DNA from 3 places in the Vibrio gigantis genome. Region 1 is predicted to be linked to each of the others. Evidence: predicted binding sites of a transcription regulator. Region 1 holds the regulator's gene; each other region holds the start of a gene.
What was found. The regulator MetJ, encoded in region 1, represses methionine synthesis genes. The targets are predictions, from matches to a motif close to TTAGACNTNTANANGTCTAA.

Region 1 (10,364 bases):
TACGCGGATTGGCAGACGACCTTGTAGCTCAGGGATCAGGTCTGATGGCTTAGCCACTTGGAATGCACCGGATGTGATAAACAAGATGTGGTCAGTTTTAACCATGCCATGCTTGGTTGATACTGTGCTGCCTTCAATAAGAGGCAGTAGGTCACGTTGAACACCTTCGCGAGATACGTCTGGGCCTGAGCTGTCGCCACGCTTACAGATTTTATCGATTTCATCGATGAATACGATGCCGTTGTTTTCAGCGTTGAAGATCGCGTTCTCTTTTAGCTCTTCTTGATTCACAAGCTTTGAAGCTTCTTCTTCTGTCAGTGCCTTGAATGCATCTTTGATTTTCATCTTGCGCTTTTTCTTGGTGTCGCCAGCTAGGTTTTGGAACATGCCTTGTAGCTGGTTCGTCATCTCTTCCATGCCAGGAGGTGACATGATTTCAACGCCCATTTGTGGTGCGGCTACATCGACTTCGATCTCTTTGTCGTCTAGCTTACCTTCACGCAGCTTCTTGCGGAAAATCTGGCGAGTGTTTGAAGATGTGGTGTCTTCAGTTGATTGCTCGTTCTGACCCCAGGCATCACGTGCTGGTGGCAGAAGCGCATCAAGAATACGTTCTTCGGCTTGCTCTTCAGCGCGGTATTGTACTTTTTCCATCGCTTGTTGGTGCGTCATCTTGATTGCAACGTCCGTTAGGTCACGGATGATGGTCTCAACTTCTTTACCCACGTAGCCAACTTCGGTGAACTTAGTCGCTTCTACTTTGATGAAAGGCGCGTTTGCTAGTTTCGCTAGGCGGCGAGCAATTTCAGTTTTACCTACACCCGTTGGGCCAATCATTAGGATGTTCTTTGGTGATACTTCAACACGCAGGCTTTCTTCAAGTTGCATACGACGCCAGCGGTTACGCAGTGCAATGGCAACTGAACGCTTAGCGTTGTCTTGGCCGATAATGTGGCGATTGAGTTCGTGAACAATTTCGCGAGGAGTCATTTCAGACATGGTTTTTCCTTAATTCTTTAATCACTGTTGAATACAACGTTATTTATGGAAGCGCTCGTTACTCTGGCTTTGGCAGCTCAACGGTGCTTTCTAGTTCTTCAATAGTGTGGTGATGGTTGGTGAATACACAGATATCGCCCGCAATGTTCAGCGACTTTTCTGCGATTTCACGCGCATCTAAATCAGTATTTTCTAATAGTGCCGTAGCGGCTGCTTGAGCGAAGTTACCGCCTGAACCGATCGCAATCAGGTCGTTCTCAGGTTGAACTACGTCACCGTTACCAGTGATGATCAGTGAAGCGGTCTCATCCGCTACTGCTAACAGTGCTTCTAACTTACGTAGAGCACGGTCACTACGCCAATCCTTCGCCAGCTCAACGGCAGCTTTGGTTAGGTGGCCTTGGTGCATTTGTAGTTTGCTTTCAAATTTTTCGAATAGCGTGAAAGCATCAGCGGTACCGCCAGCAAAACCAGCCAGTACTTTGTTGTTGTATAGGCGACGTACTTTGCGGGCATTGCCCTTCATTACAGTATTGCCTAGAGATACTTGTCCATCACCCGCGATGACGACTTTATTATTACGACGTACAGATACAATGGTAGTCACGAGTAGGGCCTCTTAATATTTCTTATCTTTGGGTATAAAAAGTATATGAGGATGGTGCTCGGATAATTCAAGGAAGGTCGAGTGATGTCGCGCAACTTATCGGCGGAAGTTGTAAGGAAATTTGGCTAAAGGGGGAGGGATAAAAGAAAACCTCCACAATGGGAGGCTTTCGGTGTTTGTTTTTCGGCTTTTACTAAGACAGAGACTGCCGCTGAATCTAAAACTATTCGGTGTCTTTCCAAATAGCACAAGGTTCGATTTTCGCTCGTTGTAGCTTATGGCGATCGCGTTCTGCGTCACGCTTCAACTTGTATGGCCCTAAAACCACGCGGTACCAGCTACTGCCATCTTTCTTGCGGATCTCACTCGAGATACCTTGGAAGGCAATATCCAACTTACGTGCTTCTGCCTGCGACGAGGTTTTGTAAGCGCCACACTGCATGATGTAAGGGATCTTAGAGATCTGTTGCTCTTTGGCTTTTACTTCAACCTCTCGGCTTGGCAGCGTTTCAACGTAGTCCCACTTCTCTTCAGGAGGCGGCGGAATCACTTTTGCTGGTTTCGGCTTAGGTTTGGGTTTAGTTACCACTGGAGTTGCTGCTGGCGGCTCAGGATCATTACTCAATAGGTAAAGTCCGTAACCAAAACCACCGGCAAGGAGGATCGCCAAAAGACCACTGCGCCAAGGTTTACGGCGAGGGGCTTGTTTTTTGGTCGGCTTTTTGGTGCCACGACCGCGCTTTACATAATCTCTATTAGCCACAAGACATTTCAATAGTTGCTGATTCTGTCCTCATGGTAATCCAGATTGCGCGAGGATAATAGTGCAGAAATGGAAGCGGCACATCAAAATGTGCCGCAGATTTATAAGGGTATTTCTGAGGGTCACATTCGAGGTGGCGCTGTACTGCCTCGAACGACCAATTTAGCTTCAAGCAGACGCGAACCTGCTTGCACATCATTGCCTTTAAGTAGATCTAGCATCATCAACATCGCTTGACGTCCAATTTCGTAACGAGGTTGAGATATGGTGGTTAGCGGTGGATCGCAGTATTGGGCGAATTGGATGTCATCGAAGCCGACAATCGACAGGTCTTGAGGAACGCGTAAGCCGAGCTTCTTCGCTTCTTGAATTGCACCAATGGCCATCGCATCGTTGTGACAGAAAATAGCGGTTGGCTGTTCAGGAAGTGCCAGTAATTGGCGAACCGCTTGAGCGCCCGCTTCAAAGGTGAAGTCGCCGACTGTGCTGTAAGCTGGATTCATCGATACTCCGGCACGACGCAGGGCTTGTTGGTAGCCTTGTTGGCGGAACTTACACAGCGTTGCTGATACTGGTCCTGAAATTTGAGCGATACGTTTATGACCTAACTGAGCGAGGTAGTTAACCGCTTCGAATGCAGAGGTCAGGTTGTCGATGTGTACCGTAGGCAGCTCAAGCTCAGGGGCAAACTCACACGCCATTACCATCGGCGGTAAATTCTTTTGCTCAGGCTTGCTGACATCAAACGGATGGTCAGTGCCAAGCAGCAGCATGCCGTCAGCTTGTTTGGTGAAAACTAAGTTAACAAATGAAGACTCGCGCTTCTTTTGCTGGCCGCTATCACCCAGTAGAACAAGGTAATCATTTTCTACTGCGGCATCTTCGATACCACGAATGATCTCGGCGAAATAAGGGTCACAGATATCAGGAACGATAGTGATGATGGTTTTTGATTCGTTGCGACGTAAGTTTCTAGCTAATGTATTGGGTGAGTATCCAGCTTCAAGTACGGCTGTTTCGACTCGTTTTCGAGTTGAAACTGAGACTTTCTCAGGGTTCATCAATGCACGTGATACTGTGGCTGTTGAGACGCCTGCTAGCTGGGCAACATCCTTCATTGTCGCCATAAATTAAACCCTCTTTTAAGTTCCTTTATCGCCTAAGTATCTAAGGCGTGAATAATAAATGTAATCGAATAGATATTATGAAAGTGTTGCTAACACTTTTTTTATTGCAATATTTTATTCGTTTAATCCGTGTAAAGTTACGGCTAGATTAACAAAAATCACATGACTAGTGTGAAGTTGCTCACGAGAAATATGAAATATTTGTGAACAAACTTATCATTAGTTTTAACCCGAAGGGGTTTAGCTTAAATCTTGCGGCTCTATATCGAGTGACCAACGAACTTTTTTCGCGGCGGGTAACATATTAATTGCCGGCTTAGCGCTCATTAATAGCTTCTGCATTAATGAACGAGTCTGTGTTTGTAAAATCAATTGCCAGCGAGATTTACCCGCTCGCTTCGCCAGTGGTGCAGGGGTTGGCCCTAACACCATGCAATATTGGTCAAACAGTGGGTGTGACTCCAGTGTATGACGAACCTGACGCAAGAACTCTTCCACCAAGCGTGTGTCATTCGCTTCTGCTCTAAACAGAGTCATAAAGGTATAAGGCGGTAACATTGCCTGCTTACGCTCTGCCAGTGCGGTCTGAGCAAAGTGGTTGTAGTCTTTGTGAAGCAAGGCTTGCAGTAACCCATGTTCTGGATGGTGAGTTTGTAAGATCACCTCTCCGGGCTTACTTGCTCGCCCTGCGCGTCCTGCTACTTGGATGAATAGTTGGGCAAGACGTTCAGACGCTCGGAAGTCACTACTATATAAAGAGCCATCGACATCCAATAACGCCACAAGTGTCACGTCAGGGAAGTGGTGGCCCTTAGCGAGCATCTGTGTGCCGATTAAAATTTGGTATTCACCTTTACGAATCGACTCTAGTGCGCTTTCTAAGCTGCCTTTACGGCGGGTGCTGTCGCGGTCAATGCGAATGGTTTTGTATTCAGGGAATAATTGGCCAAGTTGAGCTTCTAATTGCTCGGTACCGACACCTACCGTTACTAAGTTCGCTGAACCACAACCTTGGCAATTGTGCACTATATGCTGCTGGGAACCGCAGTGGTGGCAGCGCATTTCATTGCTGTATTGGTGATAGGTGTAGTAAGCATCACAACGTTTACATTCGGCTGTCCAGCCACAATCGTGACACATCAATGCGGGAGAGAATCCACGACGATTGAGAAACAGCATCACTTGGTTACCTGCTTTGAGGTGTCTTTGCATTTCTGCAATCAACGACGCAGACAAGCCACTTTCTAAATATTCACCCTTAACATCCAACACCTTATTGGTGGTCGGCAGTGCGACACCTGCACGTGAAGTAAGAGTAAGATAACTGTATTTGCCTATCTGAGCGTTGTGCAGAGTTTCAAAGGCCGGAGTCGCCGAGCCTAACACAACCGGGATCTGCGCTTTATGAGCACGCATGATAGCCACATCGCGAGCGTGGTAGCGCAGACTATCTTGCTGTTTGTAAGAGGCATCGTGTTCTTCATCGACAATGATAATGCCCAAGTCTGCAAATGGCGTGAACAGAGCTGAACGGGTACCAATCACTATGCCTGCTATCTTATCGCGAGCCGAGAGCCACGCATTTAGGCGCTCTGAATCGTTGAGACCGGAGTGGATAACCTCAACAGGTACATTGAAGCGTCGCTTAAAGCGATTAATCGTTTGAGGGGTTAGGCCAATCTCGGGCACTAACACTAACGCTTGTTTACCTTGGTCGAGAATCGGTTTGATCATATTCAGGTAAACTTCAGTCTTACCTGAGCCAGTAACGCCCTCTAACAGGAAACAACCAAAGGCGGTCTGGCTATTTACGGTCGCAATCGCAATAGCTTGCTCAGCATTGAGCTTAGGTTTGTCTTGGTCGTTTTCAAGATCCACTGGCCACGGCTGACGTTTCGGCTTCTTCTCTACCGATTCAATCCAGCCTTTCTCTTCTAACGTCTTGAGGACTGCGCTGCCAACCTCTTCATCAATGAACTCTTGATGAGGAACTGGGCCGTGCTCAAGCATGTGCATTACTTTGGCTTGTTTGACCGCGCGACCAAAGCCCTGCATCAGCTGGTCTCTGCCTGATGGCGTTAACTGCCACTCAACCAAAGTTGCGAAGTCTGCGGCTTTGCCTTTACGTAAAGCGCTTGGTAGGGCGTTAGCAAAGGTTTCGCCAAGTGGGTACTGATAAAACTGACTGCACCACATTAATAGTGAATAGACAGATTCCGGCCAAACTGGCTGATTATCTAATAGGGCTTTAATGGGTTTGAGTTTGTCTAGATCGAATTCTGATTCGTTAACCAGAGCCGTTACAATACCGGTTAAGGTTTGTCGTCCAAAAGGCACAGAGACTCGTCCACCAATAATTGGGAATAGGTGGCTAGGAATCTTGTAATCGAACTGCTTGTCGAGTGGAACAGGCAGTGCCACGCGGGCAATCATTGGACGCATAAAGGGATGGCTTTATCTGAGTTGACGAGAGCGAACAGTCTAATGGATAAGGCGCTTAAATTCGAGAAGCAGTTTGGATGAGCGTCGTGAGTTAACTAATGACGGCAATGGAAGCCCGAAATATCAAGCTGATAAGGGAGAGAAAAATACTATTGGTGAAAAATGTATCAAATCAGTTGATCCTGTCTTATAGATTCATTACTATACTGCGCCTTAAAGGTATGGCTTTATCGCGATTCGTGGTGCAGCGGTGTCTTTATTTATTTTTTAACAACGTGTGGTGTCCGGCTTAGAATCGGATGGCGACACGGCCTAATTGAGGTTTTCCCATGAAAGTTGGTATCCACCCAGAATACAAAGCAGTTACTGCTACTTGTTCTTGCGGCAACACATTTGAGTTCAACTCAACGCTAGCAAAAGAATCAATCCACCTAGACGTATGTGACAAATGTCACCCGTTCTACACTGGTAAGCAACGTATCGTAGATACGGGCGGCCGTGTTGATCGCTTCAACAAGCGTTTCGGTGCTCTTTCTAGCAAGAAGTAATTCTCGCTATTTAGACATGAAAAAGGACACTTCGGTGTCCTTTTTGGTTGCCTGCTATCTGAGAAAGCACTGACTTTCATTCAAGTTTCAATCCCGCCTAACGATAACTTTTTTCTCTTTCTATTGTAGAGCAACTCCTTGCTTATCTCTCGCCACTAAAATTCCGTTCGAAAGTTCAACAGGCGACAGTAATTTCAACTGCTCACTGGTCTTATTAGTAGTGAAATCTCGTTTTTTCATGAGACAGAGGCTTTTACCACCTAGGAACTTTGAAGTACATCCATTAACATGAACAAGATCCCCCAAATAATAATATCCTAGGAACCTACACCTATGTCTGAAGACAGCCGCCAAGATCAATCCTCTCAAGAATTATCGCCTCAAGAACAATTCCGTCAGCAAGCTCTTGATTACCATGAGTTCCCAATTCCTGGCAAAATTGCCGTAGAACTGACGAAGCCTGCAAACTCTGCAGAAGACCTAGCACTTGCATACAGCCCAGGCGTAGCCGAGCCTGTTCGCGAGATCGCACAGAACGTCGATAACGTTTATAAGTACACAGGTAAAGGCAACATGGTTGCAGTTATCTCTAACGGTACAGCGATTCTTGGCCTAGGTAACCTTGGTCCTATTGCTTCTAAACCTGTTATGGAAGGTAAAGCGCTCCTGTTTAAGCGTTTTGCTGGTTTAGATTCTATCGATATTGAAGTAAAACACCGCACAATCGATGAGTTCGTTGATACGGTTGCGAATATCGCAGATACATTCGGCGGTATTAACCTGGAAGACATCAAAGCACCAGACTGTTTTGAGATTGAACGTCGCTTGATTGAACGTTGTGATGTTCCGGTATTCCACGATGACCAACACGGTACTGCGATTGTGACAGCAGCGGGTATGCTGAACGCGATCGAACTTCAAGGTAAGAAACTTGAAGAGTGTAAGATCGTTTGTTTAGGTGCTGGCGCAGCTGCGGTTGCTTGTATGGAACTACTGATTAAGTGTGGCGCTCAGCGTGAAAAAATCTACATGCTTGACCGTAAAGGTGTGATCCACACTCGTCGTGATGACCTAAACGAATACAAAGAGCTGTTCGCAAACAATACCGATAAGCGTACGCTTGAAGATGTTATCGAAGGCGCTGACCTGTTCTTGGGTGTATCGGGTCCTAACCTGCTTCCAGCAGAAGCTCTAACGCTGATGGCTGATAAGCCAGTTGTGTTTGCATGTTCAAACCCAGATCCAGAGATCAAGCCAGAGCTTGCTCACGAAGTTCGTTCTGACCTTATCATGGGTACAGGCCGCAGTGATTACCCTAACCAAGTAAACAACGTACTTTGTTTCCCATTCATTTTCCGTGGTGCACTAGACGTGCGTGCGAGCGAAATCAATGACGAAATGAAGCTAGCGGCGGTTAAAGCGATTCGTGAACTGGCGAAAGAAGAAGTTCCAGCTGAAGTACTAGCAGCTGCGGGCGAGACTGCACTGGAGTTCGGTAAGGGTTACATCATTCCTAAGCCAATGGACCCACGTCTACTTCCTCGCGTAGCAAAAGCAGTAGCAGAAGCGGCTGTTGAATCTGGCGTAGCTCGTATCGAGATGCCTGCTAACTACATGGCATAGAAGCATATGGCATAGAGACTGGATGACATAATCTTCTGGTATCGTCGTTTCGTTATCGAGACGAAAAGAATAATAAAAAACCGACTCATCTGGAGTCGGTTTTTTTATGTCTATCATTCACAGCGCAGTCATAAAAAACAATGCGCGGTGTGATAAATAGGGTTCAGCTAGAGCGAATCAATAATGAAGGCAGTGACTGAGTTGTTTTTATTCTTCGTCAAACGCTTCGAACTCGATGCCCATTTCTGTCATCAGCTTTTTCACTTCAGCAGGGATATCGTCAGGACGGTCTTTACGAAGGTCTTCATCCGTTGGTAGTGGTTGGCCTGTGTACGCATGTAGAAAGGCTTCGCACAGTAGCTCACTGTTTGTTGCATGGCGTAGGTTGTTAATCTGGCGGCGAGTACGCTCGTCAGTTAGAACCTTTAACACTTTTAGAGGGATAGAAACTGTAATCTTCTTTACTTGTTCGCTTTTCTTTCCATGCTCAGCATATGGGCTTATGTATTCACCATTCCAGTCGGCCATTGCGTACCTTCATCACTTTAGTTGTTAGAATAAATTAATAGTGGTGATTTTAGCGGGATTTACCGCCATAAGCAAAGACATATGGACGTCTAGAAGTGTTGACGTCTCACGTTTATGAAAGTAAAGTGAATAACATATATCTAACACAGCCGCAAAATGCCGACAAGCAGCTGTGATTCTCAGACGCAAAACTTGTAAGGAAGCACCTATGAGCAGCCGGAAGCCAGCAACCATCGCAGTACGTACTGGTATCGAGTCAGACACGCAACACCATGCCGTTGTCCCACCTATTTATCTTTCGACTAACTATGGGTTTCCCGCTTTTGGTGAAGTGCCAAAGTACGATTACACCCGTTCTGGTAACCCAAATCGCGGTTTATTAGAAACGGCACTGTTTGAGCTTGAATCGGGTAAAGGCGCGGTTGTCACTAATTGTGGTACTTCGGCGCTTAACTTATGGGTTTCTGCTTTCCTAGGCGGCGATGATCTTATTATCGCACCACACGACTGCTACGGCGGTACTTACCGTCTGTTTAACACTCGCTCACTCAAAGGTGACTTTAAAGTTCTGTTCGTTGATCAATCGGATCAAGCGGCGCTGGATGCGGCGATCGCGCTTAAGCCAAAGTTGATCTTAATTGAAACACCATCGAATCCTTTGGTTCGTGTGGTTGATATTGCAGAAACTTGCCGTAAAGCGAAAGAGGTTGGTGCTCTGGTTGCTGTCGATAACACGTTTTTGACTCCAGTGTTCCAAAAGCCTTTAGAACTGGGTGCGGATTTTGTTATCCACTCAACCACCAAGTACATCAACGGACACTCGGACGTTATTGGTGGCGTTGTCGTCACGAAAACTGAAGAGCACGCTGAAGAGCTAGCATGGTGGGGCAACTGTATTGGTGCGACCGGCACACCATTTGATAGCTACATGACTCTACGTGGTATTCGTACGCTAGGTGCGCGTATGCGAGTTCACGAAGAAAGCTCACGCGAAATTCTGGCGTCTCTGCAGCAGCAAGAGCTCGTCGGCACGATTTACCACCCAAGCCTTCCTGAACATCCGGGTCATGATATCGCGAAGAAGCAGCAGTCTGGCTTTGGTTCAATGCTGAGCTTTGAGTTTGCGGGCTCATTCGAGGCGCTTAAATACTTTGTTGATAAGTTAGAGCTGTTCTCTTTGGCGGAATCGCTGGGTGGTGTGGAAAGCTTGATTTGTCACCCTGCTTCGATGACTCACCGTGCAATGGGCGAAGAAGCGCTGGCAGAAGCGGGTGTTTCTCAACAGTTACTGCGTCTTTCTGTTGGTCTTGAAGATGCAGAAGACTTGATTGATGACCTCAAGCAAGCGTTTGAAAAGACACAAGGCTTTATTGCTGAAGGGGAGGGTTAATAATGGCAACCTTTCGCCAGCTACATAAATTTGGTGGTAGCAGCTTAGCGAATCCTGAGTGTTACCAGCGCGTGGTCAACATTCTTAGAGAATACTCATCAGCCACTGACTTGGTCGTGGTGTCGGCAGCGGGTAAAACAACTAACCGCTTGATTGAGTTTGTTGAAGCGCTCGATAAAGATGGTCGTATCGCTCACGAATGTTTGCAAGCACTTCGTCAGTTCCAACTTGAGCTGATTGAAGCGCTGCTTGAAGGTGAGTCTGCGGCTCAGCTAACGGCCACTATTCAGCAAGAATTTACTGCTTTGGGTGAGCTAACTGCTCCTCTAAGCGAAGC
Region 2 (10,364 bases), 610 kb from region 1:
AGGGTTTTTCCCTAAGAATCTTTAAAAATGGTTTCGAAAGAAATCAAGCTCTTTAACAATTTGGAAAGCTGACTGATTGATTACTTACGAGTAATTCAATCAAATTTAAAAGTTCTCAATGTTTATCTTTTGATAAACACAACAAACACATTCAAGTGTCTTGTATTCGAATCAATGTTTACATTGATTCACAATTGAGTCCGGCAAACAGTTATCAAGAATTAACCCTTCTTGATGACAACCAAAAACCTTGGTTAGTTGCCATACATTAAGACCCTTTCGGGTTGTATGGTTAAGTGACTAAGCGTACACGGTGGATGCCTTGGCAGTCAGAGGCGATGAAAGGCGTAATAACTTGCGATAAGCCCAGATTAGGTAGTAATAACCTTTTGAGTCTGGGATTCCTGAATGGGGAAACCCACTTACATAAGTAAGTATCCTGTTGTGAATACATAGCAACAGGAGGCAAACCGGGGGAACTGAAACATCTAAGTACCCCGAGGAAGAGAAATCAACCGAGATTCCGAAAGTAGCGGCGAGCGAAATTGGATTAGCCCTTAAGCTTTTAATGATGCAGGTGAAGAGTCTGGAAAGTCTCGCAATAAAGGGTGATAGCCCCGTAACCGACACATCATAATCAGTGAAAACGAGTAGGGCGGGACACGTGATATCCTGTCTGAATATGGGGGGACCATCCTCCAAGGCTAAATACTACTGACTGACCGATAGTGAACCAGTACCGTGAGGGAAAGGCGAAAAGAACCCCTGTGAGGGGAGTGAAATAGAACCTGAAACCGTGTACGTACAAGCAGTAGGAGCACCTTCGTGGTGTGACTGCGTACCTTTTGTATAATGGGTCAGCGACTTAATTTTAGTAGCAAGGTTAACCGTTTAGGGGAGCCGTAGGGAAACCGAGTCTTAACTGGGCGTACAGTTGCTAGGATTAGACCCGAAACCAGGTGATCTAGCCATGGGCAGGTTGAAGGTTGAGTAACATCAACTGGAGGACCGAACCGACTAATGTTGAAAAATTAGCGGATGACTTGTGGCTAGGGGTGAAAGGCCAATCAAACCTGGAGATAGCTGGTTCTCCCCGAAAGCTATTTAGGTAGCGCCTCGGACGAATACTACTGGGGGTAGAGCACTGTTAAGGCTAGGGGGTCATCCCGACTTACCAACCCTTTGCAAACTCCGAATACCAGTAAGTACTATCCGGGAGACACACGGCGGGTGCTAACGTCCGTCGTGGAGAGGGAAACAACCCAGACCGCCAGCTAAGGTCCCAAAGTATAGCTAAGTGGGAAACGATGTGGGAAGGCTCAGACAGCCAGGATGTTGGCTTAGAAGCAGCCATCATTTAAAGAAAGCGTAATAGCTCACTGGTCGAGTCGGCCTGCGCGGAAGATGTAACGGGGCTAAGCTATACACCGAAGCTGCGGCTACGTACCTTAGGGTATGTGGGGTAGGGGAGCGTTCTGTAAGCCGTTGAAGGTGGTCTGTAAGGGCTGCTGGAGGTATCAGAAGTGCGAATGCTGACATGAGTAACGATAAAGGGAGTGAAAAACTCCCTCGCCGGAAGACCAAGGGTTCCTGTCCAACGTTAATCGGGGCAGGGTAAGTCGACTCCTAAGGCGAGGCCGAAAGGCGTAGTCGATGGGAAACGGGTTAATATTCCCGTACTTCTTACAATTGCGATGGGGGGACGGAGAAGGCTAGGTGGGCCTGGCGACGGTTGTCCAGGTTCAAGTACGTAGGCGGGTGGTTTAGGTAAATCCGGACCGCTACTAACGCTGAGATACGATGTCGAGCTACTACGGTAGTGAAGTCATTGATGCCATGCTTCCAGGAAAAGCCTCTAAGCTTCAGATTGTAAGGAATCGTACCCCAAACCGACACAGGTGGTCGGGTAGAGAATACCAAGGCGCTTGAGAGAACTCGGGTGAAGGAACTAGGCAAAATGGTACCGTAACTTCGGGAGAAGGTACGCTCTTATCAGTGAAGTCCCTTGCGGATGGAGCAGACGAGAGTCGCAGATACCAGGTGGCTGCAACTGTTTATTAAAAACACAGCACTGTGCAAAATCGTAAGATGACGTATACGGTGTGACGCCTGCCCGGTGCCGGAAGGTTAATTGATGGGGTTAGACTTCGGTCGAAGCTCTTGATCGAAGCCCCGGTAAACGGCGGCCGTAACTATAACGGTCCTAAGGTAGCGAAATTCCTTGTCGGGTAAGTTCCGACCTGCACGAATGGCGTAATGATGGCCACGCTGTCTCCACCCGAGACTCAGTGAAATTGAAATCGCTGTGAAGATGCAGTGTACCCGCGGCTAGACGGAAAGACCCCGTGAACCTTTACTACAGCTTGGCACTGAACATTGAACCTACATGTGTAGGATAGGTGGGAGACTTTGAAACCGCGTCGCTAGATGTGGTGGAGTCGTCCTTGAAATACCACCCTTGTAGTTTTGATGTTCTAACGTTGGTCCCTGAATCGGGATTACGGACAGTGCCTGGTGGGTAGTTTGACTGGGGCGGTCTCCTCCCAAAGAGTAACGGAGGAGCACGAAGGTGGGCTAAACACGGTTGGACATCGTGTGGTTAGTGCAATGGCATAAGCCCGCTTGACTGCGAGAATGACAATTCGAGCAGGTGCGAAAGCAGGTCATAGTGATCCGGTGGTTCTGAATGGAAGGGCCATCGCTCAACGGATAAAAGGTACTCCGGGGATAACAGGCTGATACCGCCCAAGAGTTCATATCGACGGCGGTGTTTGGCACCTCGATGTCGGCTCATCACATCCTGGGGCTGAAGTCGGTCCCAAGGGTATGGCTGTTCGCCATTTAAAGTGGTACGCGAGCTGGGTTTAGAACGTCGTGAGACAGTTCGGTCCCTATCTGCCGTGGGCGTTGGAAAATTGAAAGGGGCTGCTCCTAGTACGAGAGGACCGGAGTGGACGAACCTCTGGTGTTCGGGTTGTCATGCCAATGGCATTGCCCGGTAGCTAAGTTCGGAATCGATAACCGCTGAAAGCATCTAAGCGGGAAGCGAGCCTTGAGATGAGTTTTCCCTGACGCTTTAAGCGTCCTAAAGGGTTGTCGTAGACTACGACGTTGATAGGCAGGGTGTGTAAGTGCTGCGAGGCATTGAGCTAACCTGTACTAATTGCCCGTGAGGCTTAACCATACAACACCCAAGGGGTTTTGATGGACTCAAAGAAATACCAAACGCTTGAATGAGTTTGAAGAGAACTGAAACAGCTTTCCGAATTTTAAAATTTGCTTGGCGACCATAGCATTGTGGACCCACCTGATTCCATGCCGAACTCAGAAGTGAAACACAATAGCGCCGATGGTAGTGTGGGGCTTCCCCATGTGAGAGTAGGACATCGCCAGGCTTTAAATTTGAACACTTGTCAGCGACGACAAGTATTCCACTGCGGAGTGGTAGTTCAGTTGGTTAGAATACCGGCCTGTCACGCCGGGGGTCGCGGGTTCGAGTCCCGTCCACTCCGCCACTTATTCAGAGTTTCAGCTCTTTAAACTGAAATAGGGGTGTAGCTCCAATTGGCAGAGCAGCGGATTCCAAATCCGCGTGTTGGGAGTTCGAATCTCTCCACCCCTGCCATATACTAAAGCCTCAGCAGAAATGCTGGGGCTTTTTTACGTCTGTTGCTTCTGAAAAGTAATGTTGGGATAACTAGATGCTCCCGCGGGTGCTAGCCCGGTCGAGCCTCTGGAGTGCTCAGTCCACCCCTGCCACCTTTAAGGCTCTAGACTGTGCGTCCCGGCAGAAATGCTTCGGTCACCTTTTTAACTGCCTCTATCTACCGAACCTCTTGAGCACCTGCTTAGTGCAGCTGTTCTGTATTTAAAGACTTAGTTCAAAACTAAAGCTTTCTATTGGATATTTAGCCGATCTGTAGTTTCTGCTAATGACCAAAGCTATTACAGATAGGTCTTGAGCCTCGTTATTTTAACTTGCAGATAAAACTATGAACCCTCTGCTTATGCTCGTATCGTTGAAGAGTGGCCTAGTAGATTGGTTGGTTAGTGCTATAGAAGAATGTTTTTGGGGATAGTGTCGCTTCCAATAATAGCTCTGGTTAATCTTGCTGTTTATACGTTATCTGCATCATTTGTCTTTGCTTTTTTTAGAAAAGTCCAGTGTTCAGCCCATACTAAAGCTTTGACTACTTTAATAATGCCACTTCAAGTATCGAGATAAGCTCTATCTTTCACCGTAGTTCTGCATCTACCGCCTCTGTGAGGAAATAAGCCACCCCGACTTTCATCGGGCATAAAAAAGGCCGCCTAAATTAGGCAGCCCAGTTTAATATTTTGGTATGTTAATCTAGCTCTTTCTCTGCTTGTTTCGCTTTCTCTATCATTGGAGTGATAGTTGAGCCTTGAACTAGAATAGAGAACACAACAACGGCGTATGTCATGACAAGGATTATCTCTTTAACATCTATTGCTTTGCCTTCAATCACCCAGATACCTGAAGGGATTGAAAGTGCCATAGCTAGAGCTAAGCCACCGCGTAACCCACCCCAGGTTAGAATCTTGATCGACCACGGGTTGTAAGCTCTAAAGCGTTTAAACCCGATATAAGACAAGAAAACACTTAGGTAGCGTGCACTTAATACTAGAGGAATTGCGAATGCCATTAAGATCCAGTCTTCTTGGTGGAATTTGAACAACAGCATCGACATACCAATCAATAAGAATAGTACGCCATTTAAGAACTCATCAATCAATTCCCAGAAATGGTCTAGGTGATCCTCACTCTCTTTTGAGAATCCGATAAAGCGAGTCCAGTTACCAATCATGATTCCTGAAACTACCATCGCTAATGGTCCTGATACATGCAGAACTTCAGCAAACGCATAACCAGCTGTTGGGATGCCGATGGTTAATAGTAACTCCATCGAGTGATCATCGGTATTGCTGATTAGGTAATGGAATACTAGACCTAAAACAAAACCATAGACTATGCCGCCAATCGCCTCTTGGACGAATAACATGGTCACGCTACCGACAGTTGGTGCTTCTGTACCGAATGCGATAGTAAATAAGGTTACGAAGATAACTAAGCCAAAACCATCGTTAAATAAAGACTCTCCCTCGATTTGTGTAGAGATTCGTCTGGGAGCATCGAGTTTCTTTACTATTGCTAAAACGGCAATCGGGTCGGTTGGAGAGATTAGAGAGCCGAATAGTAGGCAGTAAATTAGATCAAATTGAATACCGATGAACTGACAGAACCCGTAGAGCACAAAACCAATAAAGAAGGTTGAAAACAGCGTAGCCCCCAACGCGAGTACTGTTATTTCCCATTTCTGGTCTTTTAGGTTGGGTAATTTAATTCCCAAACCACCGGCAAAGAGCAAAAACCCCAGTATTCCCTTAAGTAGGAAATCTTCAAAGTTGATACTGGCAACGGTTTCTGAGGCGATGTCCGCCAATTGGAACCAATTGTTTTGTCCCGCAATGATAATCAATAGAGATAACATCATTGAGCCTGCTGTGATGGCGATGGTTGTCTGCATTTTACCAATTTTCGTATTCACGAAAGCAATAAGCATAGCTGCAGCGGACAAGAAGCATAAGGTGTAATAGACCGACATTGGGATTCCAATATGTAACAAAGTATGAATATGAATTTTCGTTGTCTCATGCTCAAATAGCAAACACTTTTTTGTCATTAGTCGGTAATCAATTTCCTTTTTTAGACGTCTAGACTCCTTTTTAATGTGTGATAGGATGGAGGGATAATTAAAGGAATGAGGTTGTACCGTGGGAAGTAATGTAAGGCAAAAGATTGACGCTCTGTTGAAGCAACGAATTTTACTGATTGATGGTGGCATGGGCACCATGATTCAGGACTATAAATTGGAAGAGCAAGACTATCGTGGTGAACGCTTTGCTGATTGGCATAGTGACCTAAAAGGTAACAATGACCTTTTAGTACTGACACAACCTCAGCTTATCAAAGATATCCATTCACAATATTTGCAAGCTGGGGCTGACATCCTCGAAACCAATACCTTTAACGCTACAACCATCGCTATGGCCGACTATGATATGGAAAGCCTTAGTGAAGAAATTAACTTTGCGGCCGCTAAGCTTGCCCGTGAAGCGGCTGATGAGTGGACGGCAAAGACCCCAGAAAAACCTCGCTTTGTGGCGGGTGTATTAGGTCCGACTAACCGTACTTGTTCTATCTCTCCAGATGTTAATGATCCGGGTTACCGTAATGTTAGCTTTGACGAGTTGGTCGAAGCTTACTCTGAATCGACTCGTGCGCTTATTAAAGGCGGTTCAGACCTAATTCTTATTGAAACTATCTTCGACACACTAAATGCCAAAGCGTGTGCTTTTGCTGTGGAATCTGTTTTCGAAGAAGTGGGAATCTCTCTGCCTGTAATGATCTCAGGCACCATTACTGATGCATCAGGTCGTACACTTTCAGGGCAGACAACTGAGGCTTTCTATAATGCGCTTCGTCATGTTAAACCTATCTCGTTCGGATTGAACTGTGCACTAGGGCCTGATGAGTTACGTGAGTATGTCGGTGAGATGTCTCGTATCTCTGAGAGCTATGTTTCTGCTCACCCAAATGCGGGTTTACCTAACGCATTTGGTGAGTATGATCTTTCACCTGAAGACATGGCTGAGCATGTTAAAGAGTGGGCTGAAAGTGGCTTCTTGAATTTGATTGGTGGCTGTTGTGGTACTACTCCAGAGCATATTCGCCAAATGGCAGAAGCGGTTGAAGGTGTTACTCCTCGTCAATTACCTGACCTACCAGTATCGTGTCGTTTATCTGGTTTAGAACCTCTGACCATAGCTAAAGAGTCTCTGTTTGTGAACGTGGGTGAGCGTACTAACGTTACCGGTTCTGCGCGTTTCAAGCGTTTGATCAAAGAAGAGCTTTACGACGAAGCATTGAGTGTTGCTCGTGAGCAAGTCGAAAATGGCGCTCAGATTATCGATATCAACATGGATGAAGGGATGCTAGACGCTGAAGCGTGTATGGTTAAATTCCTTAATTTATGTGCCTCTGAACCAGAAATTTCAAAAGTACCAGTAATGGTCGACTCTTCAAAATGGGAAGTTATCGAAGCTGGCCTGAAATGTATTCAGGGTAAAGGTATCGTCAACTCTATCTCTCTAAAAGAAGGTAAAGAGAAATTTGTCGAGCAAGCCAAGTTAGTTCGTCGCTATGGTGCTGCCGTTATTGTGATGGCTTTTGATGAAGTTGGTCAGGCTGATACACGTGAACGTAAAGTTGAAATCTGTACCAATGCCTACAACATTCTTGTTGATGAAGTTGGCTTCCCTCCTGAAGACATTATTTTTGACCCGAATATCTTCGCGGTTGCGACTGGCATTGATGAACATAACAACTATGCGGTTGATTTCATTGAAGCAGTGGGAGATATCAAACGCGATCTCCCTCATGCGATGATCTCTGGTGGCGTATCGAACGTGTCGTTCTCATTCCGTGGCAATAACTACGTCCGTGAGGCAATCCACGCAGTATTCCTATATCACTGTTTTAAAAACGGTATGGATATGGGCATTGTAAATGCTGGTCAGCTGGAGATTTACGATAATGTTCCTGAAGACCTGCGTGATGCTGTTGAAGATGTAGTACTAAACCGTCGTGATGATTCGACGGAACGTTTGCTTGATATGGCAACTGAGTACCTAGAGCGAGCAGTAGGTAAAGTTGAAGACAAGTCAGCTCTAGAATGGCGAACTTGGCCTGTAGAGAAGCGCTTAGAGCACTCTTTAGTTAAAGGTATTACAGACTTTATAGTTGAAGACACTGAAGAAGCTCGTGTTAATGCCTCTCGCCCTATTGAAGTGATTGAAGGTCCTCTAATGGACGGCATGAACGTTGTAGGTGACCTATTTGGTGAAGGTAAGATGTTCTTACCACAGGTAGTTAAGTCTGCGCGTGTAATGAAGCAGGCTGTTGCGCACTTAGAACCGTTCATCAATGCATCCAAAGAAGTGGGTGCGACTAACGGTAAGATTCTGTTAGCGACCGTTAAAGGCGATGTTCACGATATCGGCAAAAATATCGTTGGCGTGGTTTTGCAGTGTAACAACTACGAAATTATCGACTTAGGCGTAATGGTTTCTTGTGAAAAGATTCTTAAGGTCGCTAAAGAAGAGAACGTCGACATTATCGGCTTATCTGGTTTGATAACGCCATCTCTTGATGAAATGGTACACGTTGCCAAAGAGATGGAAAGACAAGGCTTTAAGCTTCCTCTATTGATTGGTGGCGCGACCACCTCTAAAGCGCATACCGCGGTGAAGATTGAGCAAAACTACTCTGAGCCAGTGGTTTATGTAAATAACGCCTCTCGTGCTGTGGGCGTATGTACCTCACTTCTCTCTGATGAATTGAAACCTGCTTTCGTCGAGAAGTTAGATATCGATTATGACCGCGTTCGTGATCAACATAATCGTAAGAAACCTCGTACTAAGCCTGTGACACTTGAAAAAGCTCGTGCTAATAAAGTGGCGATCGATTGGGACGCTTATACACCACCGGCACCGGCTAAGCCGGGAGTGCACATATTCAATGACTTCGATGTGGCTACGTTACGTAATTATATCGATTGGACGCCATTCTTCATGACGTGGTCTTTAGTTGGTAAGTACCCTGCGATTCTTGAGCATGAAGAAGTGGGCGAAGAAGCGAAACGTTTATTCAAAGACGCGAACGATCTGTTAGACCGTGTGGAGAAAGAGAAACTACTTGAAGCTCGTGGTATGTGTGCGATGTTCCCTGCCAACAGTGTTGGTGATGATATTGAGGTGTATACCGATGAATCTCGTACCGAAGTTCTAAAGGTTCTACACAATCTTCGTCAACAAACAGAGAAACCCAAAGGCTTTAACTATTGCCTGTCTGATTACATCGCTCCAAAAGACAGTGGTAAAGCGGACTGGATTGGTGGCTTTGCGGTAACGGGTGGTATCGGTGAACGAGAGTTGGCTGATGAATACAAAGCGAAAGGTGATGACTACAATGCGATCATGATTCAGGCGGTTGCTGACCGATTGGCTGAAGCGTTCGCGGAGTATCTGCATAAAGAAGTGAGAAAGGACATTTGGGGTTACTCACCCGATGAGGATTTGTCTAACGACGATTTGATTCGAGAGAAGTACCAAGGCATTCGTCCTGCTCCGGGTTACCCTGCTTGTCCAGAGCATACAGAGAAAGGTACGTTGTGGGAGTTGATGGACGTTGAAAAAGCAATCGACATGTCGCTAACGACGAGCTACGCAATGTGGCCAGGTGCTTCCGTGTCTGGTATGTACTTCTCACATCCTGATGCCCGATACTTTGCGATTGCACAGATTCAGCAGGATCAAGTGGATAGCTATGCTGACCGTAAAGGCTGGGATATGTTAGAGGCAGAGAGATGGTTGGGGCCAAATATTAACTAATGATTGTTCCATAACGTAAAAAGGAAAAGGGTTGCTCAAGAGCAACCCTTTTTGTTCCTGTGATTTGGCTAATTCAAACCAATCTGTTAACCGCCTCTCTTATTCAAATAGCTCTTGATGCAGTTTTTGAATTGCCAGTTTAGATACAGACTCATCCAACAAGAAGCATAGGTTGTGTGGACTTGCCCCGTAACAAATCATGCGCAGGTTGAAGTCTTCAAGAGTGCCGAACACCTGCTTCGCATAGCCTTTACTTTCACTCATGTTGTTACCAATAAGGGCAACAAGGCATAGATCGTGCTCAATATCGACAGAACACAGCTCTTCAAGCTCAAGACGAGCGGCTTCAGGTAGCTCAGGAGCACCACCTGATGTGTCCGTTTGATCCAGAGTAAGTGAAACACTGATCTCTGAGGTGGTGATAAGATCGACCGAGATCTTATGTTTAGCAAGGATCTCGAACACTTTTGCCAAAAAACCATACGCATGGAACATGTTAGCGCTACGGAGTGTAACCATGGTTTGGTTACATCGTAGGGCAAGCGCTCTGAACAGTGGAGAGCTTTCTACCTGTTGGCGAATCCAAGTGCCACCTAATTCTGGTGCTTTAGAGGAGCCGACAAATACCGGGATTTGGTGGCGCAGTGCAGGTACTAGAGTTGATGGGTGCAAGATCTTCGCACCAAAATTTGCCATTTCCGATGCTTCACTGAAGCTGATCTCAGGGATAGGGGAAGCTTTAGGTGCAATACGAGGGTCAGTAGTGTAGATACCTGGAACATCCGTCCAGATCTCTAAACCAATCGCCTGTACCGATTCGGCAATCAGTGCTGCTGAATAATCACTGCCACCTCGGCCTAAAGTCGTGGTGTTGCCTTCGCTATCAGCAC
Region 3 (10,364 bases), 1.0 Mb from region 1:
AAGCGTGACGCTCGCTTTTGTGGCGAGACCAAGTGGAACTACTTGAAGCTGATTGGCTTGGCGATGGATGGCATCACCTCGTTCTCTATCCGACCGCTGCGCATTGCGACAGCAGTTGGTGGCCTCGTTGCCTTAACGGCTTTTGTTTATGGGATGGTCATTGTGTTCAAAACCTTGATGTTTGGTGAGCCAATCTCCGGTTACCCATCAATGATGGTTGTACAGCTTGCCCTCGGCGGCATTCAACTTCTGAGTATTGGTTTAATGGGGGAATACATAGGTCGTATTTTTATCGAAACCAAGAATCGCCCTTTGTATCTGATCCAGTCTGTGGTTGATACACCTGCGTTAAAAACACATTTTAAATTAGAGGAGTCAGCATGAGCCTGAACAGAACGCACCTATGGTATTTGTTGGCTTTTGCATTGGTTTTAAGGCTTTTATCTTTGGCAACCTACCCATTAATGGACACCACCGAAGCACGCTACGGTGAAATGGCTCGTCTAATGGTGGAAACGGGTAATTGGCTAACGCCGCAGTTTGATTATGGTATTCCTTTCTGGGGTAAGCCGCCGCTGTTTACATGGATGAGTGCTGCCGGTATTGAGTTGTTCGGCCTAAGTGAATTTGCCGTTCGAGCTCCTCATTGGTTAGCGGGTGTAGTAACAATTTTGCTGACGGCTTACATGGCGAAGCGAACAGGACAAAGCGCTTTAGTTGCAGCCGTTGTATTGGCGACATGCGGTATTTTTTCTATCGCTGCGGGTGCTGTGATGACAGACATTGCGTTAACCTTAGCGATGACTATTGCCATGCTAGGCTTCTACCTGTGTTGGAAGGGTGAAGGGAGTGCGAAGACTAATAGATACTGGGGTTACGTTGGCTTTATTGGTTTGGCATTAGGCTTACTTGCAAAAGGGCCAGTAGCGATTGTCATCATGGGTATCGCAGTATTCCCTTGGTTGGTCTTACAACACGGTTTCTTTGGTGCTTTTAAAGTGCTGTGGCAACGTTTCCCATTGTTGTCTGGTTTAGGTGTGATGTTAGCTATCGCTTTGCCTTGGTACATCATGGCAGAGATGGCGACACCGGGTTTCATTGATTACTTTATTGTTGGCGAACATTTTAAGCGTTTTGTTGTGAGTGGCTGGGAGGGGGATCTTTATGGATCTGCTCATGATGAAACACGAGGCATGATCTGGGTCTTCTGGATTCAAGCCGCTGCGCCTTGGTCGATTGTATTGCCGATATTGGCATTTGCTCGACGTAAGAGAATTGCAGAAATTAACGCTGAGAATAGCGGGTTGTTTTCCTTCCTTGTGTGTTGGTTGATTTCACCTTTGATTCTTTTCACTATGGCGGGCAATATTCTTCCTGCTTACGTGTTACCAGGTATTCCTGCTCTTGGTTTGTTGGTTGCTATACTCGTAGTGGAAAAAGATAAGAAGTGGTTCTCCAGCGTGGCCTTAGTTCTGCCAGTGTTGCTGATGATTGCGATGGTTTACCTAAACCTAGGTAAGGCGAACGAGAAGAGTGACCGCATCATCTTTGAACAGATTACGGATTCTGCGCCAAGCTTCTATGTGGGTAAGCGACCATTCTCAGGTCAATTTTATAGCCATGGGCAAGCAAAGAAACTGCTCGATATCGAGCAACTAGATGGCATCGACAAGTTCTACTTGATTGGTAAAAGAGCAGAAGTAGAAACCAAGATTAAAGACAACGCGTTAACTTGTATTTTGGAACCAACGGTGAAAATAAAGCGTGCTTTGTTTAGCTGTCATAGCCAAAATATCAAACCAAATTTGTCGTTGAGCCACATTCGAAGTGAAAGTGATGTTCAGCGTTAACTCAGGACTGCAAATGGTCAACAACAAGCTTCAGGCACACAGTCAAAAGCTCCAATCCCATCACAAGATGGTTCGATTTGCTGTGGTTGGTGCTGGTGGGTTTGTTGTTGATTGTGCGGTATTCGCCTTGCTGCATTACATTGTTGGTTTGCCTTTAATGACGGCGAGAATAGGCTCGTTCATTGCTGCTGCAACGACAACGTGGTTTGGTAATCGCGTGCTGACTTTTGGGTTCAAGGGGAAGGGTAGTTGGTCTGATAAACTGATTCAGTGGCAAAAATTCATGTTCTCCGCATCGATATCAGCGGTACCTAATCTACTGTGCTTTAAGTTGATGGCAGAACTACTGCCAGTGTTTACTGGCGCTGTGTTTATCGCAATGGCAGTTGGTATATTGGTCGGTATGGTGACTAACTACCTGTTTAGTCAATATTGGGTCTTTACTCGTTAAACTGCTTGTAATCATATAGCCAAGTGAAACCTGATTAATCATTGATAACAGACATTAAAAAGCGCAGCTAAATAGCTGCGCTTTTTATTTCATTACTATTAAGTTATTGGCTCACAATATTAGCGTTGTGTCGCGCGTTGGCGATTCTTTCCGTTGCCAGCAGGTTTGCCACCTTGACCATTACCCGCTTTGTTGCGGTTTCCGCCGCCATTGCCTTGTGATTGACCACCAGGAGCTTTCTTAATGAAGCCAGTCGCTGGTTTACGAGCGTTGCCATTACCGCCACCGTTTTGCTTTCCGTTACCTTGGTTAGCATTGCCTTGGCTGTTGCCGTTAGCATTCGGTTTCTTGACACCTGGCTTCTTACCAGAGTGGTTACGTGGCTTCTCACCACCTAAACCCGGTTGAGACTTGCTGTGCTTAGTAGCAAAGCGCTGTGAACCGTGACGACCAGACTTACGACGTTGTGCTGGTGTTTGTGCATCAAAGTCTTCTGCTGGTACTAGGCAGTTTGCTTTATCACCGATCAAGTGCTGTTTACCCATGCTGATCAGAGCTTCACGGATGATCTTCCAGTTTTCAGGATCGTGGTAACGAAGCAGTGCTTTATGCAGACGACGTTGACGGTCACCTTTAGGCACTGGCACATCTTCACGCTTCTTATATTTCACGCGCTTCAGAGGGTTAGTCTCTGAGTAGTACATCGACGTTGCATTACACATTGGCGATGGGTAGAAGTTCTGTACTTGGTCACACTCGTAGTTGTGCTTTTTAAGCCACATTGCAAGGTTAAGCATGTCTTCATCTTCTGTGCCCGGGTGAGCGGAGATGAAGTAAGGAATTAGGTACTGTTTCTTACCGGCTTCAGCGCTGTACTTTTCGAACATCTCTTTGAAACGATCGTAAGTGCCCATTCCCGGTTTCATCATCAGATCCAGTGGGCCTTTTTCAGTATGCTCTGGAGCAATCTTCAAGTAACCGCCTACGTGGTGAGTCACAAGCTCACGTACGTATTCTGGAGATTCAATCGCTAAGTCGTAACGAACACCAGAAGCGATCATGATTTTCTTAACTCCCGGTACTTTTCTTGCTGAGCGGTATAGGTCAATCGTGTGTTGGTGGTCTGTGTTTAGCTTTTCACAGATTTTCGGGAAAACACATGATGGGCGACGACAGTTAATTTCTGCTTTCGGATCTGAACAACCTAAACGGTACATGTTCGCCGTTGGGCCACCCAAGTCAGAAATAGTACCGGTAAAGCCAGGTACTTTATCTTTAATGTCTTCGATTTCATCCAAGATAGATTCTTTTGAACGGTTCTGAATGATACGACCTTCGTGCTCTGTGATTGAACAGAAAGAACAACCACCAAAACAACCGCGCATGATGTTCACCGAGGTTTTGATCATGTCGTATGCAGGAATCTTCGCTTTGCCGTACATAGGGTGAGGAACACGCTTGTAAGCAAGGCCAAACACGTAATCCATCTCTTCAGTCGTCAATGGGATGGGTGCTTGGTTAACCCAAAGTTCACGGTCACCGTGACGTTGAATCAAAGCACGACCTGAATACGGGTTTGTCTCTAGGTGCAAGATACGGCTAGCGTGAGCGTAAAGAATACGGTCGTTGTTTAGCTTTTCGTAAGCTGGAATACGAACTGCAGTTGTCTTTGCATCATGACGAGAAGGGCGAACAGTAATTGGCTGTGCTTTGACTTCTTCTTTCTCATCTTTCTTAGTATCACATTGCGTTTCCACTTCGTACGGGTTCACCGGTACGTAAGCTTTGTTCGGCTTTTCGATACGAGAAGAGTCGATGATTTTGAAGCCTTCAGGCGCTGCAGCAAGATTGATTGCTGTACCACGGATGTCTGTCAGCGTTGACATGTCTTCGCCATCAGCAATGCGGTGTGCTACTTCAACCAGTGCACGCTCAGCGTTACCAAAAAGAAGGATGTCTGCTTTCGCATCAAACAATACAGAGCGACGAACTTTATCTGACCAGTAGTCGTAGTGCGCAACACGGCGCAAGCTCGCTTCAATACCACCAAGAACGATTGGCGTGCCTTTGTAGGCTTCACGACAACGCTGAGAATAAACTAGAGTTGCACGGTCAGGACGCTTACCACCTTCGTTATTTGGCGTGTAAGCATCATCGTGACGTAATTTGCGATCAGAGGTGTAGCGGTTGATCATGGAGTCCATGTTACCCGCTGTAATGCCGAAGAATAGGTTAGGTTTACCTAGCTTCATAAAGGCATCTTTATTGTCCCACTTAGGTTGCGCAATAATACCAACGCGGAAACCTTGAGCTTCAAGAAGACGGCCAATGATAGCCATACCAAAGCTCGGGTGATCGACATACGCGTCACCAGTTACAATAATAATGTCACAGCTATCCCATCCAAGAGCATCCATCTCCTTTCTACTGGTAGGCAAAAAGGGTGCAGTTCCGTAGCACTCGGCCCAGTATTTTTTGTGTTCATGAATAGGAGTGATATCGCTGTACATATTTCGACCTCTGATTTTTGAGGCGGGAATTATAGCGGCATGCGCCCTGACTAGCCAGTAGAACATGCCCCTGTTAGTTCTGGTGTCTTTCCCTATATCGCTTTTAAAAGCAGTAAAAGAACCATACAACAGCATAGTTGAAGCCTTGAATAACGTCGCTAATTTGTGATTTTGATTAGTGTTCGTAGCAGTTTTTGATATTATTCGCGAAAATAAGTCTGAAGAAGTAGATCCACAATGGTCGAAACGTTATTAGTACAATTTGCTCCGATGCTTTTAGGAGCCCAACTGATCTTAACTCTCATCTTGGTGAAAGGGGATATTTGTCCAGGACAACGTGGCCGTATTCACAAGATGTTGCCAGCAATTGGCGTGCTGTGGCTGGCGGTTGCCTCAGTGAAAATTGAAGCATTTCTGGTCGTGTTCGCGATCTTTTATTTCTATTCTCAAGTTCAAACCAAGAAGACTCGTGATTCTGGCCCTATCTGGGTAATGTATTTGGCGTGTGGTTTGGCGTTGTCGTACGTTGCTATTCAAGCGACTGAGCAAGCAACGACAGTCGGTATCATTACGACTCTGCTGTTGGTGGTATTATTGGGTGCGGCGTTTAGCCATTTACTGCTGACGATTGCAAGAACGCGTTTGCAAGCGTTCCACCGTGTTTTGCCTGTGGTGGGTGTATTGACGGGAATGTTGGTGGTACTGGCGACAGTCGTGAACGTTTACTCACTCTCTGAAGCTCAGTTAGAGCCAGTAATTTCCACCTTGCTATTTAGCTTTGCTTTGTTGATCTCTTCTATCGTGGTGTGGTGTTGGCATCTACTGTTTGTTAAGACACCTGAAAAGCTTCAACTTACGGTTTCATTGTTGATGTTGTTAGCGGCCGCCGTTGGTTTAACGCCAGTTTGGGCACTGTAACTTTGGGTATGGTAACCACGTATCTGATTTAAGAAGTGTGATCTGTTTTTTAGCGTGACCTTAGTAAGCGTCCTAAACTTAATCTAGTCAGTGTGTTCGTAAGGAGTACGAGATGGATTTAAGCAACGTTAAAAGTCTGGATAGCATTATCTTGCTGGGAATAGTGAATGAAAAACTGCGCTTAGAGTGCGACAGTTTTGAAGAGCTCATTAGCATGTATGAGATGGATATAGAAAGTGTCGTCGGTAAGCTGGATATGCTTGGCTATCAATACGACCCACTGACTAACCAGTTTAAATCTTACGCAAGATAGTCTATTTTTCGCGAATCAACAGATGTCGATAATCATCGGTACTGAAACTAAAAAGTCACAGATAATCTGTGACTTTTTTTGTTTTTGACATTTGTCTTTTGCGCTTGGCGTAAGCCGAGTTAACTGCCGATGGTTATTGTTAAACGACCTCAATGCCATCAAGGTGACTCTTACTCTGCTGCCTTGCTGTACTAAAGAAAGCTTGCAGGTAACGCTTGTCTTTTTCTGAGTTTCTTACCGCTGCAAACAGTCTTCTTGAAAGCCCTTTGCCTAAAGGCTTACTGGCGATTAAGCCTTGTCTTGAAAACTCACTGATCGCCCAATTTGGCAATGCCGCGACACCTAATCCTGCCGATACCATTTGTACCAACATCAATGTATTGTCCGCCTGCTTCCACTTCTTCGGTTCAATGCCAGCAGGTTGTAAAAAGTGCTTCACTACATCCAAGCGCTGCTTTTGAACAGGGTAGGAGAGCATAGTGAGATCGCTAAGATCTTGCGGATCAACGCTTGGCTTATCAGCCAAAGGCGAGTTAATTGCAGTGATCAAACGCATCTCGAAATCAAAGAGTGGCTCATAGTGAACCTCTGAACGTGGCTGAATATCTGAGGTGATCACCAAGTCTAATTCACCAGCCATTAATGCGGGTAAGGGTTCAAAACCAAAGCCTGATGAAAAATCTAGTGTCACGCTTGGCCAAGCAACTTGGTACTCCTTCAAAGCGGGCATTAACCATTGGAAACATGAGTGACACTCGATCGCCATGTGCAAACGACCATTCACATCCTCTTTCAGGCTTGCGAGTTCGTTCTCTGCTTTAGCGATTCTTGGCTGTATCTCATCGGCTAGCTTAAGCAAGATCTCACCTTCAGAGGTGAATTTAACTGGCCTAGTTTTACGCAGGAAAAGCTGACCGCCAATACGCGCCTCAAGGTCTTTCAATTGGTGAGAAAGTGCCGACTGCGTCAGATGAAGAGAGGTTGCGGTTGCTGTCAATGAGCCGCTGTCTCTCAAGGTGGTCAATGTTCGAAGGTGTTTAAGCTCTATCATGAGTATTCCTCATATTCCCTAAGCCAATTCAATATTTCTTAATAATCACCCTACGGGGTTTTTTATCATTTGTAAACGTCTAGATGTCCAGATGGATTTAAGTTCCTCATCTTTGGTTTATTCAAGATGAATATTTTTAATAAACAAGATGAATATTTGGACGTTGTTCATTATTCAGATTCGGTAGATAGTTTAGCCATCCAGACGCCTTGTTGAGACAGCGCAATTTTCAACAGGCAGTCTGAAAAGATACTAATAATTATTGAATAAGGAACAGGTTCATGACCACGACAACGCATATTCTTGGCTACCCACGCATCGGTGAAAAACGCGAACTGAAATTCACACTAGAGAAGTACTGGCGTGGCGAGATTGACCAATCACAGCTTAAACAGCTCGGCAGCGAACTGAGAAATCGTAACTGGAATGTACAAGCCGAAGCGAATCTAAGCTTTGCAACTGCGGGTGACTTCGCATGGTACGACCATGTGTTAACAACGACTTTGCTTTTAGGTCATGTGCCAAAACGTCACGCTGGTGGATCTGAAGAAGAGAAAGCCTTCCCAGACTTAGATACCTTGTTCCGTGTTGGTCGCGGGCAATCTCAATCTCAAAAGCAGCCAACCTGTTGTGGCGGGAAACATGGTTTAGAAAGTGCCAAAGATGGTGCTGCGGCATCTGACATGACCAAGTGGTTCAATACTAACTATCACTACATTGTTCCGGAGTTCAGTAAAGATGATTCGTTTGAAGTGAGCTGGCCGCAACTGTTTGATGAAGTGAACGAAGCGATAAAAGCAGGACACAAAGTTAAGCCTGTCCTTCTTGGCCCGCTGTCTTACTTGTACCTAGGCAAAGAAGTGGAAGAGGGCTTTGACCGTTTAACTTTGTTGCCTCGTCTTCTTACTGCCTACCAAGCGATTTTGGCTAAACTGTCCAAGTTAGGTGTTGAGTGGGTGCAAATCGATGAGCCTATCCTGTCGCTTGAGCTTGAAAAACAGTGGGCTGATTCATTCAAGTTGGCTTATCAAGTGATTCAAGGTGACGTGAAGCTGCTATTGACCACTTACTTTGATTCGGTGACAGACACCTTAGACAAAATCGTCAAACTGCCAGTGAATGGTTTACATATCGACTTAGCCGCTGCGCCACAACAGTTCGATGAAGTCGTGAGTCAATTACCGGAAGAGTGGGTTCTGTCTGCAGGTGTCATCAACGGACGCAATGTTTGGCGAGCAGACTTGGCTACTCAGTTAGCGAAACTGCAACCCGTGAAAGAGAAGTTGGGTGACAAACTTTGGGTGGCAAGCTCATGTTCGTTGCTGCACAGTCCGGTTGATTTAGAGCTAGAAGATTCGCTTAGCGAAGAAGTGAAAAGCTGGTTTGCTTTCGCGAAACAGAAAGTCACAGAGGTTAGCTTATTGGGTGCGGCGCTAGACGGCGATCAAAATGCCATTTTAGCGTGTGAGACTTATAGCCAGCCGATTGTTGCTCGCAAGAGCGCGACTCACGTAAACAAGCCGAAGGTGCAGGCTCGTATTAATACAATCACTAAAGCATTAGCAGAACGTAGTGCACCTTATGCAGAACGCGCCGCGCATCAATCAGAGGTGTTGGGCTTACCACGACTGCCAACGACTACTATTGGCTCTTTCCCACAAACAGGGGAGATCCGAGTTCAACGAAGCGCTTATCGAACCGGAAAGTTGAGCGAAGCGGAATACACCACCGCACTAAAAGGTCACATCGCGGATGCGGTGAAACGCCAAGAAGCTCTCGATTTAGATGTGTTGGTGCATGGTGAAGCGGAACGTAACGACATGGTGGAATACTTTGCAGAAAATTTAGCCGGTTTCCAAACCACTAAGTTTGGTTGGGTACAAAGTTACGGCTCTCGCTGCGTGAAACCTGCGATTGTGATAGCGGACATTGAGCGTGAAAAACCGATGACGGTGGAATGGTCGACCTATGCGCAATCTCTGACTTCAAAACAGATGAAAGGGATGCTGACAGGCCCTGTTACTATCTTATGTTGGACATTCCCACGTGAAGACATCTCACGTAAAGAGATCACCAACCAACTGGCGTTTGCGCTGCGAGATGAAGTGTCAGATTTGCAAGATGCAGGAATCAACATTATTCAAATCGATGAACCTGCTATTCGTGAAGGTCTGCCACTTAAAAAGCGTGACCATGCAGAATATTTAGAGTGGGCGGTAGATGCTTTTAAGATCTCTGCGGCGAGTGCTCAGCCAGAGACTCAGATTCATACTCACATGTGTTACAGCGAATTTAACGAAATCATTGATTCTGTGGCTGCACTAGACGCTGATGTTATTACGATTGAGACGTCTCGTTCGAACATGGAACTGCTGAAAGCGTTTGAAGAGTTCAACTACCCGAATGCGATAGGCCCAGGTGTTTACGATATCCATTCACCAAACATCCCATCACAAGAGTGGATTATTGATTTACTTAAGAAAGCGGCAGAGAAAATCCCAGCAGAGCGTTTATGGGTAAACCCAGATTGTGGTCTTAAAACTCGTAACTGGGCAGAGACGGAAGCGGCATTGACTAATCTTGTTTCTGCAACTAAGACGTTACGAAAAGAGTGGGAATCCGCTGAGGCATAATTCAGTCTAGGATTTTGATTGCTTAATAAAAAAAGGCCTCGCAAATGCGAGGCCTTCTGATTATATACTTGTTCGAATCTAGCTGTCGGTCTGACACGTATCTTTGCTGATAAGCTTCTCGACCATCAGTTGTCCGCGTGTGTTGCGAATCTTGATGTTGTAAGCCAAGCCCATATCTAGGTTTGCTCTTACTTCTGAGTTGGTGCAGTAGCTATTCACGCTCATATCTACAACTTGGTTTAAAGGCTTAGCGCCTTTAGCATCTTGGTTGTAAATCATCATGATTTCAATCACGGTGTTTTTCGCCAGAACTCGCATAATTGACAGTGGGCCATACTCAATCGGCAGGCCTGCAGATAAAACGCCAGCACGGTGCTGCGCCATCATCTCGAGTTGTCTTTGTTGGTCTTGCTCACTTGAAGCACAGCCTGCAAGCAGGGCTGCTGCCAGTGAGCCAATAATCCATTTTTTCACGTTAAAATACTTTCTTGAATGGTTTTACGATGACATTTTGGTAAACGCCTGCGTCAATGTACGGGTCTGCGTCTGCCCATGCCTGTGCATCTTCTAAAGAGTTAAACTCAGCAATTACAGTAGAACCTGTGAAACCAGCTTCGCCAGGGTTATCCGAATCAATG

Region 2: metH (methionine synthase) is a predicted target of MetJ. The motif match lies at 5,729-5,748, and genes of this name have one in related genera.
Region 3: metE (5-methyltetrahydropteroyltriglutamate--homocysteine S-methyltransferase) is a predicted target of MetJ. The motif match lies at 7,165-7,184, and genes of this name have one in related genera.

What each region holds. Positions count from the first base shown of each region.
Region 1 is NZ_AP025492.1:3,297,201-3,307,564, reverse strand. Features, by position in the region: gene hslU (HslU--HslV peptidase ATPase subunit) at 1-999, opposite strand, end outside; gene hslV (ATP-dependent protease subunit HslV) at 1,058-1,606, opposite strand; gene OCV56_RS14855 (SPOR domain-containing protein) at 1,830-2,369, opposite strand; gene cytR (DNA-binding transcriptional regulator CytR) at 2,492-3,496, opposite strand; gene priA (primosomal protein N') at 3,737-5,938, opposite strand; gene rpmE (50S ribosomal protein L31) at 6,268-6,486, shown strand; gene OCV56_RS14835 (malic enzyme-like NAD(P)-binding protein) at 6,820-8,109, shown strand; gene metJ (met regulon transcriptional regulator MetJ) at 8,317-8,637, opposite strand; gene OCV56_RS14825 (O-succinylhomoserine (thiol)-lyase) at 8,846-10,027, shown strand; gene OCV56_RS14820 (bifunctional aspartate kinase/homoserine dehydrogenase II) at 10,030-10,364, shown strand, end outside.
Region 2 is NZ_AP025492.1:331,570-341,933, forward strand. Features, by position in the region: rRNA gene OCV56_RS01590 (23S ribosomal RNA) at 291-3,184, shown strand; rRNA gene rrf (5S ribosomal RNA) at 3,280-3,395, shown strand; tRNA gene OCV56_RS01600 (tRNA-Asp) at 3,439-3,515, shown strand; tRNA gene OCV56_RS01605 (tRNA-Trp) at 3,549-3,625, shown strand; gene OCV56_RS01610 (cation:proton antiporter) at 4,347-5,627, opposite strand; gene metH (methionine synthase) at 5,797-9,474, shown strand; gene lysC (lysine-sensitive aspartokinase 3) at 9,574-10,364, opposite strand, start outside.
Region 3 is NZ_AP025492.1:2,267,165-2,277,528, reverse strand. Features, by position in the region: gene OCV56_RS09990 (glycosyltransferase family 2 protein) at 1-384, shown strand, start outside; gene OCV56_RS09985 (ArnT family glycosyltransferase) at 381-1,850, shown strand; gene OCV56_RS09980 (GtrA family protein) at 1,837-2,301, shown strand; gene OCV56_RS09975 (YgiQ family radical SAM protein) at 2,421-4,811, opposite strand; gene OCV56_RS09970 (hypothetical protein) at 5,049-5,729, shown strand; gene OCV56_RS09965 (DUF4250 domain-containing protein) at 5,842-6,042, shown strand; gene OCV56_RS09960 (LysR substrate-binding domain-containing protein) at 6,182-7,093, opposite strand; gene metE (5-methyltetrahydropteroyltriglutamate--homocysteine S-methyltransferase) at 7,375-9,726, shown strand; gene OCV56_RS09950 (GspS/AspS pilotin family protein) at 9,805-10,200, opposite strand; gene OCV56_RS09945 (YciI family protein) at 10,202-10,364, opposite strand, start outside.